4 regions of the Paenibacillus sp. FSL P2-0089 genome follow, and region 4 is predicted to be linked to each of the others. Evidence: riboswitches for the same ligand, from Rfam matches in the RefSeq annotation. Region 4 holds a riboswitch; each other region holds the start of a gene.
What was found. Region 4 has a riboswitch for cyclic di-AMP ahead of NST69_RS09985 (alpha/beta hydrolase). Riboswitches for the same ligand answer to the same signal wherever they lie in the genome.

Region 1 (3,516 bases), 1.3 Mb from region 4:
CCCACTTCTCTTCATCTGTTCCTTGCGCTTTTGCCGGATCGTCGAATCCCCAATGCTCACGTTTCACCTGAGGCGGGGTAATGGGACACTTATCTGCTGCATCTCCACATAAAGTAATGACGAGATCAGAGCTGTTCAGCAGCTGCGGATCAATAATATCTGATGTTTGACCTGAGATATCTATACCTACTTCACTCATCGCTTGAACGGCTTTCGGATTCAACCCATGAGCCTCAATGCCTGCACTATACACATTCCATTCATTGCTCAAATATTTCTTGGCCCAGCCTTCGGCCATCTGACTCCGGCAGGAGTTTCCTGTACACAAAAAGTAAATGGTTTTCTTATCCATGAGTCGCATTCTCCTTTGATTTTAAATAAGGTCAATATTATATATAAACTCATTTTTTCTCGGAATAAAAGGTAAACCTACAAGTTCAAAGTGTTAGTATGTCCAAGTATCGGTAAGTACAACGCCCCTAGCATTTGCTCCCATAAAGCTTTATATAGGCGTCCATTTTGCACTCTTGAGGATCTTATCCCAATCCGATGTTTCTTGCCATGCAACTTACGGCAAATGGCATTTGATAACAGAACTGATGTTCTCAGTTGATTATACCAGAACATTTATTCTCAATCCATTCCAATATTGGATTCATAATGGCGGCACTCCATACAAGCAAATAATTAATCGGGCTCTCGCACATGTTCACCTGTAAAGGCAGACAATAAACCTCTTAGTATCTCTGCAACCAGTCTCAATCTCTCCGATTCTCTTTTTTATAATCATGATTAAAGAAGCATTAAGATTCATTTAGCCCCATTTAGGTTGCATTAAAAAGTTAATAAATACGCGATAACTTAAGAAAATCGAGGATGAATGCTAGATTACAAGGGATTTTCTTCATTTTTATATCCTATAGAGTCTTATTTAGTCTCCTAGAGAACTTTCAGCATTTTACAAACGGTGATGCTCAGCGTAAGATTCCTTTTAACAAATGCTGAATTCCCGTCAGGCGGGAAGCGGGGGAACCAAATGGCTGTGGCCAGCCGAAATGGGGTGAATCCAAAGAAGATTGAACTCTTCACTGGTAGGACGACTCTCACCGTCCGAATCCGTCAGCTAACCTCGTAAGCACTGGAGAGAGCCTGCATTAACCATGCTTTTTTGCTGCGATCCCGCAAAACCTTTCCATTACACTTATCCATCGTACAGAAAACCAAATATTCCGTTTGGCTTGAGCATGCTGCTGTATGTGAGAATGAAACTGAACTGTCAGCCTATGTAGCCACAGCTGAGCAGACCCATAATCTGCAGCGTTATATGAAATCTATAGACAACCTAGGAGGCATTATTCATGATTAACGCCAGACTGTCACGAATCGAGTTGTTCGCATTTAGCTGCCGCCCTTCCTTCATGCATATTTCAGAGCCTTACGGATACTGGTATGGGGTGTTGAAGTTAACCTTCGGAGGACAGATCAGCTATGGGAATTGCATTCTTTGTGCGGGTGACAATGCGGTGGATTTAATCAAATGGGGCTCTTTTCTGAAAGAGATATGTCATTGTACTGCAGAAGAAGCCACAGAATACGTCCGGATGCACGGACAAGAATGGGCCCCCAATCAACTTAACATGATCAAGACTGCACTCGATAGTATGTTCATTCAAAATGACCAAATCCGAATGAAGGTAGGAGCCGGATCGGAGCGGTATCGCCATCAAAGGACAAAGCAAAGAATCCATTCAATTAATACGGTGAAGAGTCATCTGAATCCAACCATTTTATTTGCAGAATCAGTATCCTATTATTCACTGCTATAGACATGATCAATTTAAATTATCAAACCTTCAATTGGTCAAAAATCTTAACGAATATTTTCGCGAAGTTCTTGGCATCATCGATACCTCTATGGTGAGTACCTTCAAGCGGCAATTCAAGCATAGTCAAGGCTCTCTCCATGCCTACGCCCCGCTTGCGGTCATTTTCCCAACAGGTGGCTTCCAGATCAAAAATGATATAGTTCATATCTGCTCCTTTTGAAATTCGAATCGATAGACCCATCGCTCCGGGGCTATGTCTTTTGTTATACTTCCAAGTGAGGTTTCAAATACTTCATTTCGCACTTTAATATACACCCACACAGAGGAGCGCAAAGACATGAACTTTTTCAAAAAACTGTTTGGCGGCAAGGAAATGGGCAAATCGGAAGATGGTACCACCATTTATGGTTATGACGCTTCGGATGAGCAGCAGGTTACGCCTCCCGCCAATATTTTGTACATGGAAGATTTAAACGAACATTTCAATCGGGTCTTTCCAAACCGGGAAACTGGCGTGTTCCACGAACTGATTTCAGACATCGTACATATTGATGTAAATATTATGGAGGCTACACCTGATGAGCCCTACCGGGTGCTGTACACCAATGGGATGAGCGATCTGCCGCTGACGCTCCCTCAGGAGATCCGTAAAGAGTATAAGCATCTGGAACGCGCGGAGCTGATGATGTTTTTGCCGGCGGACTGGCCGCTTACGCAGGAGGATTTTGAAGTGGAGGAGAACTACTGGCCGATCCGCCTGATGAAGATGCTTGCCCGATTCCCGCATATGTATCAGACGTGGCTTGGATACGGACATACGATCCCCAACACGGAGGATTACGAGCCTTACGCGGATAACACGGAGCTGTCCGGTGTGATCCTGTATGCTCTGTCGGAAGAGGTTAGCACCGTCCATACGAAAGATGGCAATCAGGTTCAGGTTTATTTCCTGGTTCCGCTGTACCGGGAGGAAATGGAGTTCAAGCTGGAGTCCGGTATAGACGAACTGGTGGCCAAGCTGTTCGAGCTTCCAGAGGATTTCCTCGTTCTGAATCCGAATAGACACAACGCTTGTAAATAACCGCCCGGATTAACAGCTTTAAAAGGCTGAGCTTAAGTCAAGAATATGACTTTGGGCTCAGCCTTTTGATACTAGTTAGCTCATCAGATCTAAACGTGTGGGAATTACTTTAACTAATAGCTTGCTGAAGGTTATCTGCACCGAATAGGCTGCAAGGGGGAGGCTTAATTGCAATTCGTACAACTAAATCATCGGATGTGCCGCTCAATCTCCGTTTAGCTGTATTTCCTGCAATTAAAATGCCTCTATATCTGGGTTTTCGTCGATCCGGGAAAATTTAGTTGTACAGACTACAATTAGAAGAGGAAGTTCACCCGTTTCCCTATTTTTAGTTGCACAGAATACACTTATCTCTGCTTTTTTTCGCTACGAACCCAGCATCATCTCTTACCACTTTTATGGAATGAAATCACTTGTTTAATTCTGATGCTCTACTAGTTGGCTTTCTATCACAGTTGACTGTAATACAGTTCAACCTTCCTAGTACCGCTCATTGATCTGCTCCCCTAACCATGCGCCTTGGCGGACAAGTCTGCGCTGCAGGTCCGTGATGTCGATACTGCGCGTTTCCCGCGTACCTGTCTTGGCCAGAATCGCCGCGGCCGTACC
Region 2 (3,516 bases), 2.8 Mb from region 4:
GCTATTCTGCGTGATGTGGCCGAAGATTTCCCCGGTAAAGTAGCCTCGGTCATCTCCAAAACCTATGAGCATGAAATTGTTGTCAATTTGGTGTCGGGACCGCTGGATGCGGACCGGATGGATTATCTGCTCCGGGATGCATATTATACAGGGGTGAATTATGGAACCATCGACATCGACCGGATTCTGCGGATGCTGCGCCCTTATGACGGCCGGGTGGTTGTGAAGGAATCAGGGATGCATGCGATTGAGGATTACCTGATGTCACGGTACCAGATGTACTGGCAGGTCTATTTCCACCCGGTAACCCGCAGCTCTGAGATTATTCTCAGGCAGATTCTCCGCCGGGCCAAGGAGCTGGTGCAGCAGCAGCATGCCTTCCGCTTCATGATCGAGCCCTTAAGTGATCTGTTCAGCGGAGAGGTAACGGTAGGGCAGTACCTGCTGCTGGATGAAGCCTTGATGCAGACTGCCTTCATGCAGTGGACGCTGGAGGAGGATGACATCCTGAGCGACTTGTGCAGCCGGTTTATCCATCGTAAACTGTATAAATATGTGGAGATGGAGCATTTGGATTCTGACACGATTGACGAAATCCGCCGCAGCTTCGCCGGTGCGGGACTCCGGCCCGATTATGATCTGGAAATTGATTATCCCACCGATCTTCCCTATGATGTGTTCCGTCCGGGAGACGGCTTTGACAGCAAGCAGATCCTGCTTCTGGACAAGCATGACCGGCTGAGGGAAATCTCGGAGGTCTCGGATATTGTTCGTTCTATCAGTGGTATTCACCGCGGCAGATACCATCTGTATTTTCCGCAGGACAGACTGCAGAAAGCCCTTCCACAGCTGCCGCCGTCCATCGCAGAGATTTTTGCCAAATAATCAGATCATGCTTGGAATTATAGATACAACAACAGGCCGAAAGGATGTATGTAATGCAGTTATTCGACACCCATACCCATCTGGATGCTCCACAATTCGACGAAGACCGCGAAGAGGTCATTTCCAGGGCGCTGGAAGCCGGCGTCAGCAAGATGATCAACATCGGCTTTAACCGGGATACGATACCGACCACCATGCAGCTTGCCGAGAAATATGATTATATTTATGCAGCCGTTGGCTGGCATCCCCAGGATGCCATCACGATGAAGGACGGAGACCTGGAATGGATCGCCTCCTTATGCGCTCATCCCAAGGTGGTTGCCATCGGCGAGATTGGGCTGGATTACTACTGGGATACCTCTCCTAAGGATGTGCAGCATGAAGTATTCCGCAAGCAGATCGGGCTGGCCCGTGAGCTGAAGATGCCAATCAGCATTCATAACCGTGATGCTCATGAAGATGTGATACGTATACTCCGCGAGGAGAAGGCAGGCGAGGTTGGCGGGGTAATGCACTCCTTCTCCGGGAGCTGGGAAAGTGCCAAGATGTGTCTTGATTTGGGCTTCCATCTTTCTTTTGGAGGACCGATTACGTTCAAGAATGCCCGGGTGCCCAAAGAGGTGCTTGCCCAGACTCCGCTGGACCGGCTGCTGATCGAAACCGACTCCCCATATCTGACTCCGCACCCCTTCCGGGGCAAGCGAAATGAGACCGCTCATGTGAGGCTGGTAGCGGAGGCGGCCGCGGCAATAAAAGGGATTGAATTACAGGAATTGGCGGAAATTACGTATGCGAACGCACTGGAACGATTTGGGATACTCTGAAAACAGGAGTAAAAGCGGTGAAAAATGAAGTATAGCGGATATATTAAACTTTTATGACGGAAAAACGGCCGATTATTACAATATTTTAATCATTTTTTTACGTAAACGTGGTTGAATCGTCCTTTACAACATGTATCAAAACAGGATATCATCTTTTCAGTGCAGTGAGCTGTTGTAACTGTGACAGTCACTAATTTCATGGATCGTCTCGCTGAGTCTCCGTATGGAGAACGGGGGAACCAATAATGCGCTGCCGCATGAACGTACAAGAGTACTGGCACAGAATTGCCGCAGGCATTATTTGATTTCTTTACGTGGTCTTTGGGGTGAATTTGAGGGCAACCGCCGTGAGCGGGTGACCTGAGATAGGGCGTCTCTCTTATGTCCGAACCCGACAGCTAACCCCGTAAGCGCAAGTAAGAGAGGAAACCTCGTGCATAAGCATTCCGACGTATTCGACACCGGGAAGCCACGAAAGAGTCCTCTATGAGCTCTTTTTAGGCTTCTTTTGTTTTGAATAATGAGAATGCTCCCGGCATACTGTTATATAACAGATCTCCGGAGTAACTATGCCGAGCAGGCGATCCATGAGCAGGAAACGCTGAAGCAAGTGCGGGCGTATCCTGTTGCAAACTCAAACCTAGTTTCGTCAGAAGTGATACAGTCACCTTGAACTAACTTGGACGACGGGGCTATGTAAGGAGGATGGAAAGAGTGGGCGTATTCCAACCAGAGGTATCCCATGATTCGCAATCATCCAGCAGGTCTTTCGCATTACGGTTGAAGCAAGTGAATCCCCGCGTAGTTTTACTTGCCGGTGTGGCATCGATTGTTATCGCACTGTTAATACTGCTGTACGTACACGGTCAGAGCAAAAAAGAAATTACCCTAGTAATAGACGGACAGGTACAGACACTGGAGACGCGGGAAACGCTGTTCAGTGATGTGCTGGCTAAGGAACAGATTTCGCTGCAGGCGCATGATGAATTATCTATTGGCCTTAGTGATGAAATAAAAGACGGCGACCGTATCGTGATTAACACTGCGCAGAAGTTCGCTCTTACCGTAGACGGAAAGACCGAGACGTTATTTACGACCGAGGATACCATTGGTCAGGCCATCGACAAGCTGGGCTACAGCCTGGAAGGCTTAGACAAGATTTACCCTTCGCTAGAAACCGCAGTATCTGCAGACATGGAAATCAAAATTGTCCGGATTAACAAGCATGTGGTTCAACGGACAACTAATTTGCCTTTCCGGGTCATTAAGACAGCAGACCCCTCATTGACCAAGGGAACCGTAAGAGTGGCACAGGCAGGTAAGCCTGGCGTAATGGTCCAGCACATCGAGAAGATCTATCAAGATGGCGAGCTGGCATCCATGCGCATGATCGGCAAGGAAGTACAGACGGTTACCAAGGACAAAGTCATTGCCATTGGAACCAAGCCGCTTCCTAAGCCCGTCGTAGTTACTGCCAAAGTTTCCAAACCTGTAACAACCTCCAAGTCATCTAAAGCGAGCGCAAAGGCCAGCAATGTTACCAGTAAGGCTGGTGTGGATTTCGAGTACAAAAGAATGATTAAAAACGTATCCATGACCGCGTATTCGTCGCAGGAACCGGGTATTGGAACACGTACTGCCTCCGGCACACGCGTAACGGAAGGCCGCACTATTGCTGTAGATCCTAGGGTTATACCAATCGGCTGGTGGGTGTACATTGAAGGATTAGGGTTTCGCCGAGCAGAGGATACCGGCGGTGCCATCAAAGGCAACAAGGTGGATGTCTATTACGATTCACTGAGTCATG
Region 3 (3,516 bases), 1.4 Mb from region 4:
CCCATTGCATCCGTTACGGTCTTCTCCACAGCGGGTGCAGCAGTTGCTGCAGGTACCGCAGTGGCCTCCGCAGTCGCTTCTGCGGTTGCCGCAGGTGCGGTGCCTGCTCCACCGTTACTGCCTGCGTTGCTATTATCATTTCCGCAAGCGGACAGCAGCAGTGTTGTAGTCATAAGTCCGGCCACCGCCAGCTTCCCGCTTCTTGATCCTTGCAGGTTGAACGAAAACATTGAATACCCCTCCTGTATGTTACCCTCATGATTGGCAAAAGCTCTGTTACCTTCATCTTGTCTATACTGATGATATTGATTCTCATTCTCTATGTCAACCAATAACTTATAATAACGTAAAAACGGCCGTCTCCGCATTAAGCAGAAACAGCCATCTTCCTAATCTTCTATATTATTTATGCAGATGGAAAGGTACAGTCGCGATTACAATGTCCTTCTGATTCATCAGATATGAACGGATGAACAAGCTGGTCTGATTATGCAGCACCGCCTGCCACCAGTGCTTGGTCACGAATTGCGGAATCAGGACGGTAATATGATCCGTTGAAGAGGTCTTCCACTCTACTGTATCGATGAACTTCACCAGCGGGCGGATAATGCTGCGGTAGCGGGAGCGCAGGACGATCAGGCGTACGCCGGGGTTCCACTCCTCCCACTTCTGCTCCATCTTGTGAATCTCTTCTTCATCGAAGCCTACATATACAGCGACCACATTATCTGTCAATGACTTCGCATAGCTGATCGAATGCAGTACAGCACGAGTCACACCGGCGACCGGAACGACTACGGTGCTTCCTTTGATACAAGGCTTATCGGTAGCCGGGCAGATCCGCAGCTGATCGGCAATATTCATATAATGGCGGTGAATCCGGTGGAACACGATGATAACAGCCGGCAGGAAGATGAAGGCCATCCACACGCTGGAGAATTTAGTGATTATGAAAATCAGGGTGATCGTTAATGTAGTGAGCATCCCCACCGTATTGACGGCGAACTTGCTCTGCCAGCCTTTCGGCTTCGTTCTGTACCATTGGACCATCATGCCCAGCTGCGACAGCGTGAACGGAATGAATACCCCTACTGCATATAATGGAATGAGTCCTTCCGTATTCCCGTGAAACGCCGCCACCAGCACAGCCGACATAACACCGAGGAAAATAATACCGTTGGAGAAGCCCAGCCGGTCGCCGCGCACCATGAAGGCATGGGGCAGATATTTGTCTTTGGCGAACATGAACGCCAGCAGCGGGAAGGCCGAGTACGCCGTATTGGCTGCCAGGAACAGGATAACCGCCGTAATCCCCTGAATGAAGAAGTACAGTCCGCCGCGGCCGAAGGTAGATTCGGTAATCTGTGAGACCACGGTGGCCTTCTCATCAGGCATGATACCGTACCAGTAAGCGAGCAGCGTAATACCTGTGAACATTACCCCGAGAATGAGGCCCATGAGCATCAGCGTTTTGGCTGCATTTTTCTCCGCGGGCGCTTTGAAGTTAGGAATGGCATTGGAGACCGCTTCTACCCCGGTCAGAGCCGAACAGCCGGAGCTGAAGGCCTTCAGCAGCAGAAACATACTCACGTTCGATACGGCCGAGCCAATCTCAGGAACATGGGCATGGGCGCCGCCGGTCATATATTTGAAGACCCCCGAGATGATGAGCACGAAGATGGAAACCACGAACAGATAGACCGGGATAGCGATGAAGGAGGCCGATTCGGTCACTCCCCGCAGGTTAACAATCGTTAAGAGCACGATAACAGATACCGCTATCAGAACACTATGATTATGCAGACTTGGAAAAGCTGAAGTGATTGCATCCGTCCCCGCCGACGCACTTACCGCCACCGTCAGAATGTAATCCACCAGCAGAGAGCCGCCGGCCAGTAAGCCGGTATGCACCCCTAGATTGCTTTTGGCGACAATATACGCGCCCCCGCCTTGGGGATAAGCGAAGATCGTCTGCCGGTAGGACAGAATCAGAATAGCCAGCAGGCCCAATACGGCTAATGCAATTGGCAAGGAGTACCAGATAGCGGTGAACCCGGCGGCCACCAGTACAATCAGAATTTGTTCTGTTCCGTAGGCTACAGACGAGAGCGCATCAGAAGACAGGACAGCCAGTGCTTTCACCTTGGATAACTTTTCATGATCGAGTTCGTTCGACTTCATCGGACGCCCGATCAATAGTCGTTTTACCTTGCTTACCATTGTAGTAACAGTTCCTCTCTTGGTTAAGTTGAAACGGGTTTCCCTGCGCTGTTTTCATAAGTGGATTTCATAAATGCAGGCACCAAAATAAGCATACGGAAATGATCCGCATGCCTTAGTGTGCATGGTCATTATCCCACTAGTGGCTTACGAGGTTAGCTGGCGGATTCGGACTGTGGTAGCCCTACGGTTACAGGTCAAGTAGCCTGCTCCGATTCACCCCTTTTGGCCTTGGCCAAAGTGTGGTTCCCCCGTTTTTCCTTCCGGAAAATTCAGCGCATATTCAACTTCTCACAAGGACTAATATTAAGCTACAACACGTCTTCCGTAAAGCGTGGAAACAAATGAAAAAAGAATGAAAAGCACTCAAAACAACCAAATTCATCATCCGGTATGTCTTGATCTTTCATTCTCTTTCATTATCCCTTTACCACGTGATTTTACAGGGTTTTTGCATATTATTTTTTACTAAAATTAAGGGTATTCTCTTCTCTTCCTTCTGCCCGTCAGCTTCTTACTCCGCAGGCTCCTCTTTGCGTCCTGTCCAGAGCAGAATGGAGATTAAGGCAAAGGCTATAAGTGCAAGCAGAGGGATCGTTATAAATCCGAACCAGTTCAGATAATCCTTGTTGCACGGTACGCCGATGGTACAGGGAAGCACCTTGCTGAGCGCCGGAATTTTCTGCTCCGCATAATGATATATGGAGATGCTGCCGCCAATCAGACTAAGGGGAAGCACGTATGGAATGATCCGCTTGTCCCCCCGGTAGGTGGCGATCCCCAGCAGGAACAGCTGCGGATACATGAAGATCCGCTGGAACCAGCACAGCTTACAGGGCTCGTAATTTAGGACCTCACTGAGATACAGGCTTCCTGCTACAGCCACCACACAGACGAACCAGGCCAAGTAGAGACAGTTACGCCGGCAGAAGGCAGAGAAGGCGGTCATTGGGCGGTCCCTGCTCCCGCTGCTGCTGTTGCTGCCTGAATCTGGGCGTCAATCGCCTCCATATTGAAAGGCTCCTTCACCTTGATGCCGTTCACGTACAAGGAAGGCGTATTCGTTACGCCCGTATCGGTGCCAAGCTGAATATCCCGCTCCAGCTCGCTTACGTAGGTACGCTCGTCAATGTCCTTGCGCAGCAGGTCGTAATCCACCGGCAGCTCCAGCTGCTTGGCGAGACTCACCAGGAAGTCAGGTGTAGCCCATTCCTTCTCTTCATTCCCCTGATTGGCATAGATCGCATCGAAATACTTCCAGAACGCTTCCTGGTTCTGATGATAGACCGATAGCGC
Region 4 (3,516 bases):
TTCTGTGCTACTCCTTCAGCAGTATTGGAGAGCAGCGGGAGCGGTTCTATTACTATACGTTCTTTCAGTTTTTGCTGGTCGGGGTATACGGCTCGTTTCTTACGGGGGATATTTTCAACCTGTTTGTCTTTTTTGAGGTCATGCTGATTTCTTCTTATGCGCTCATCTCACTCGGTGGGACCAAGCTTCAGCTAAGAGAAACGTCGAAATACCTGCTTATTAATATCGTATCCTCGACACTGTTCGTAGCTGCGGTAGCTTATCTCTATGCAGCGGTAGGAACGCTCAACATGGCGCACCTGTCCCAGCGTATCGCTGAAGCGGGACAAGGCGGCGTGCTTAATGTGATTGCTGTTTTGTTCTTGATTGTATTCTCCCTGAAGGCAGGACTATTCCTGTTCTTCTGGCTTCCAGGATCCTACAGTGCACCTCCGGCGGCTGTCAGAGCGTTGTTCGGTGCCCTGCTGACCAAAGTAGGACTCTATGCAATCATCCGCACCTTCACGTTGTTGTTCGTGAACGATCCCGGCTTCACTCATGACTGGATCGTCTGGATGGCTGCTGCTACCATGATCCTGGGCAGCCTGGGGGCAGTGGCTTATAGGGATATCCCGCGGATTCTGAATTATAACGTCATTATCAGCGTTGGATTTGTAGCCTTTGGGCTCGCTGCAGGGACTGCAGATTCAATGAATGGGGCAGTCTTCTATCTGCTGCACGATATGCTGGCCAAGGGACTTATGTTTATTCTGGGCGGGATGATTATATCCGCAGCCGGAACTGACCGGCTAGGCAGTATGGGCGGGATGATCCGAAAGTATCCGCTCCTCGGCTGGATGTTTTTTATTCTGGCGCTCGCCCTGGTGGGGATTCCGCCGCTTAGCGGTTTTGCCGGCAAAATTATGATCCTCCGTGGAGCGTTGTCCGAGGGGATGCTGACGCTGTCCCTCATCGGTCTGGGATCAAGCTTTCTGGTGCTGTTCTCCCTGATGAAGGTGTTCAGGCTGGCCTTCTGGGGAAATGAACCCAAGGAAGAGCAGCCTAAGGTGAGCTTGAAGGCTGCTTCGGCTGTGGCTGCCGGCCTGCTGCTGCTTGTGATTGCCATGGGGATCGGAGCGGAGTATGTGTATACTTATGTATCGCAGGCTGGCGAGGTTCTGGCTTCACCTGCGCTATATATTGAAGCCATAATGAAGGAGTAGTGAATATGGCCTTACAATTCCTGTTTAATCTGTTGATTGCCTTTCTGTGGATGGCGATAAATAACAATGGCTCTGGCTCAAGCTTCTTAGTAGGTTATCTGCTGGGCATCGGACTTTTACTGTTATTTAGGAAATCCAGGTCCCAGCCCCGGACCTTCTATCTCATACGTATATGGGCTGTACTGAAGCTTCTGCTGATCTTTGCCCGTGAACTTACGGTCTCGAATTTCGTGGTCATTGGCCATATCATCCGTCCAAAACTGGCTATACGTCCCGGTATCTTTGCTTATGAGACTGCCTTGGCCACGCCCTGGGAGGTCACACTGCTCTCGTGCCTGATTTGTCTGACACCGGGAACCCTGACTCTTGATGTGTCGAAGGATGGCAAGACGCTGTACATTCATGCTATTGATATTAAAGATGCTCAGTTGCTGGTCACGCAGATTAGAGGCACCTTCGAACGAGCGATCAGGGAGGTGACCCGTTAATGATCCCAGTTATGCTAACCGTGGCCATGATCATTCTGGCTCTGGCGATGCTGGCCTGCCTGTTCCGTCTCCTGAAAGGGCCAACCCGCTCCGACAGGGTTGCCGCACTCGATACGATCGGCATTCATGTACTCGCTATGATAACCGTCTTCAGTATGCTGCTGGATACCCAGGATTTTATAGAAGTCATTCTGGTTATCGGAATTCTGACGTTTATTGGTACTACGGCACTGGCCAGATATATTGAACGGGGAGCCGTTATAGAGGATGGAGGGAACCCCAATGACAGGTGAACTGATTAGCTCTATTCTTGTGGTAATGGGTGCAGTCTTCTGCGGCTTAAGTGCCTTCGGCTTAGTCCGGCTGCCCGATGTCTATCTGCGTTCACATGCGGCTACCAAAAGTGCAACCTTCGGGGTATTGTGTTTGCTGACAGGAGGTTTCCTGTACTTTTGGTTCAAAGACGGAACGGTTAATGTCAAGCTTCTGCTGGCGATTGTATTTGTATTCATCACTTCACCGGTAGCAGGTCACTTAAATGGCCGGGCTGCCTACCGTTCCGGAGTGCCCTTATGGAAGGGAAGCGTTCAGGATGACCTGAAGGTGCTGGGGGAAGAAAGCAAGGAAACGTCTGTAAAATAATAGTTAATCGCTGAATTCCTTATAGGAAGCGGGGGAACCAGGTTACATGGGGTGAATCTCGGGAAAAACGAGTAGGGCTACTTTCAGGCCCGAATCCGGCAGCTAACCCCGCAAGCGTTCATGAGAGGATGCACTGTATATGCCGCATATTGAAGTGAATGGAACGTCGCTGTATTATGAGATGTCGGGCAGCGGTCTGCCTATTGTTTTTATTCATGATTATTCGACCTCTCATCATCTGTTTGAGCCGCAAGCGGATTATTTCAGCAAGCGTGCCAAAGTGATCGTATTCGATTTGAGAGGGAACGGGCAATCGGGTAAAATGGATGTGGAGATCAGCCGGATCGTAGACACACAATGTGAAGATTTGAAGCTGTTATTGGACGCTTTATCTGTAGAGAAGGCTGTTATCGTAGCTTGTTCCAGTGGTGCTGTGCTCGCCCAGAAATTCGCCTATCTGTACCCTGAACGGATAATAAATATGGTATTGGTGGACAGTTATTTTCAGGAGGATTACACGGCGAGAGGCAGTAAAATGAAAGGAATCTTTGAGGTCTGCGCATGGGCGGCCCATTATCTTCCTGCCGAAATGTTCGTCCGTTCCTTGCGCATCACCTACAATAAGTGGCTCTCGGCTTATCATATTCTCAGGAAAGAGCTTGTGCATGAACGGACAACGGAATTAATTAAGCAGCGGCTGGCACTTAGACAAACGGACAGCTACGGGTTCGCATTACGGCTGCAGATTCCTGTTCTTGTTGTATCCGGGAATCAGAATGAATGGGCGCTGGAGCAGGTGAAAAGAACAGCCAGCAAGTATCCGTCTGCCCGTCTGGCGATCCTTGAGGATGCGATGTATCCGACTCATCTGTGTCAACCCCAGCTCTTCAACCGTATATTACTGGATTATCTTAGGGAACAGCATAGTTTTCAGCGGGCGGCAGCTGGCAACTAACTTGAATTATAATGGGAGCCAATGATATGTTCTTTAACAAAATCTCATCCTTTATCACAAATCTCAAACTGACCTCATCCAGAATCATTTTACTCGGTTTTGCAGTCCCTATATTTCTTGGTACAGTGCTGCTGGCCTTGCCGATATCTTCGTCCAGCGGACTTAGTATAGGGTGGCTGGCAGCACTGTTTACTTCGACTTCAGCCGTATGTGTAACGGGCCTCGTTGT

Region 1: another riboswitch for cyclic di-AMP. It lies ahead of NST69_RS15420 (hypothetical protein); the one in region 4 lies ahead of NST69_RS09985 (alpha/beta hydrolase).
Region 2: another riboswitch for cyclic di-AMP. It lies ahead of NST69_RS31585 (ubiquitin-like domain-containing protein); the one in region 4 lies ahead of NST69_RS09985 (alpha/beta hydrolase).
Region 3: another riboswitch for cyclic di-AMP. It lies ahead of NST69_RS16050 (APC family permease); the one in region 4 lies ahead of NST69_RS09985 (alpha/beta hydrolase).

Annotation. Positions count from the first base shown of each region.
Region 1 covers NZ_CP152006.1:3,741,291-3,744,806, reverse strand. The annotation lists gene arsC (arsenate reductase (thioredoxin)) at 1-352, opposite strand, end outside; cyclic di-AMP (ydaO/yuaA leader) riboswitch at 990-1,153, shown strand; gene NST69_RS15420 (hypothetical protein) at 1,359-1,826, shown strand; gene NST69_RS15415 (hypothetical protein) at 1,846-2,031, opposite strand; gene NST69_RS15410 (suppressor of fused domain protein) at 2,164-2,907, shown strand; gene NST69_RS15405 (FAD-dependent oxidoreductase) at 3,388-3,516, opposite strand, start outside.
Region 2 covers NZ_CP152006.1:7,387,539-7,391,054, forward strand. The annotation lists gene NST69_RS31575 (HD domain-containing protein) at 1-885, shown strand, start outside; gene NST69_RS31580 (TatD family hydrolase) at 939-1,709, shown strand; cyclic di-AMP (ydaO/yuaA leader) riboswitch at 1,909-2,137, shown strand; gene NST69_RS31585 (ubiquitin-like domain-containing protein) at 2,424-3,516, shown strand, end outside.
Region 3 covers NZ_CP152006.1:3,888,450-3,891,965, forward strand. The annotation lists gene NST69_RS16045 (ABC transporter substrate-binding protein) at 1-230, opposite strand, end outside; gene NST69_RS16050 (APC family permease) at 403-2,220, opposite strand; cyclic di-AMP (ydaO/yuaA leader) riboswitch at 2,349-2,508, opposite strand; gene NST69_RS16055 (disulfide oxidoreductase) at 2,735-3,169, opposite strand; gene NST69_RS16060 (DsbA family protein) at 3,166-3,516, opposite strand, start outside.
Region 4 covers NZ_CP152006.1:2,444,109-2,447,624, forward strand. The annotation lists gene NST69_RS09965 (Na+/H+ antiporter subunit D) at 1-1,202, shown strand, start outside; gene NST69_RS09970 (Na+/H+ antiporter subunit E) at 1,208-1,690, shown strand; gene NST69_RS09975 (Na(+)/H(+) antiporter subunit F1) at 1,690-1,983, shown strand; gene mnhG (monovalent cation/H(+) antiporter subunit G) at 1,973-2,332, shown strand; cyclic di-AMP (ydaO/yuaA leader) riboswitch at 2,331-2,464, shown strand; gene NST69_RS09985 (alpha/beta hydrolase) at 2,472-3,287, shown strand; gene NST69_RS09990 (TrkH family potassium uptake protein) at 3,314-3,516, shown strand, end outside.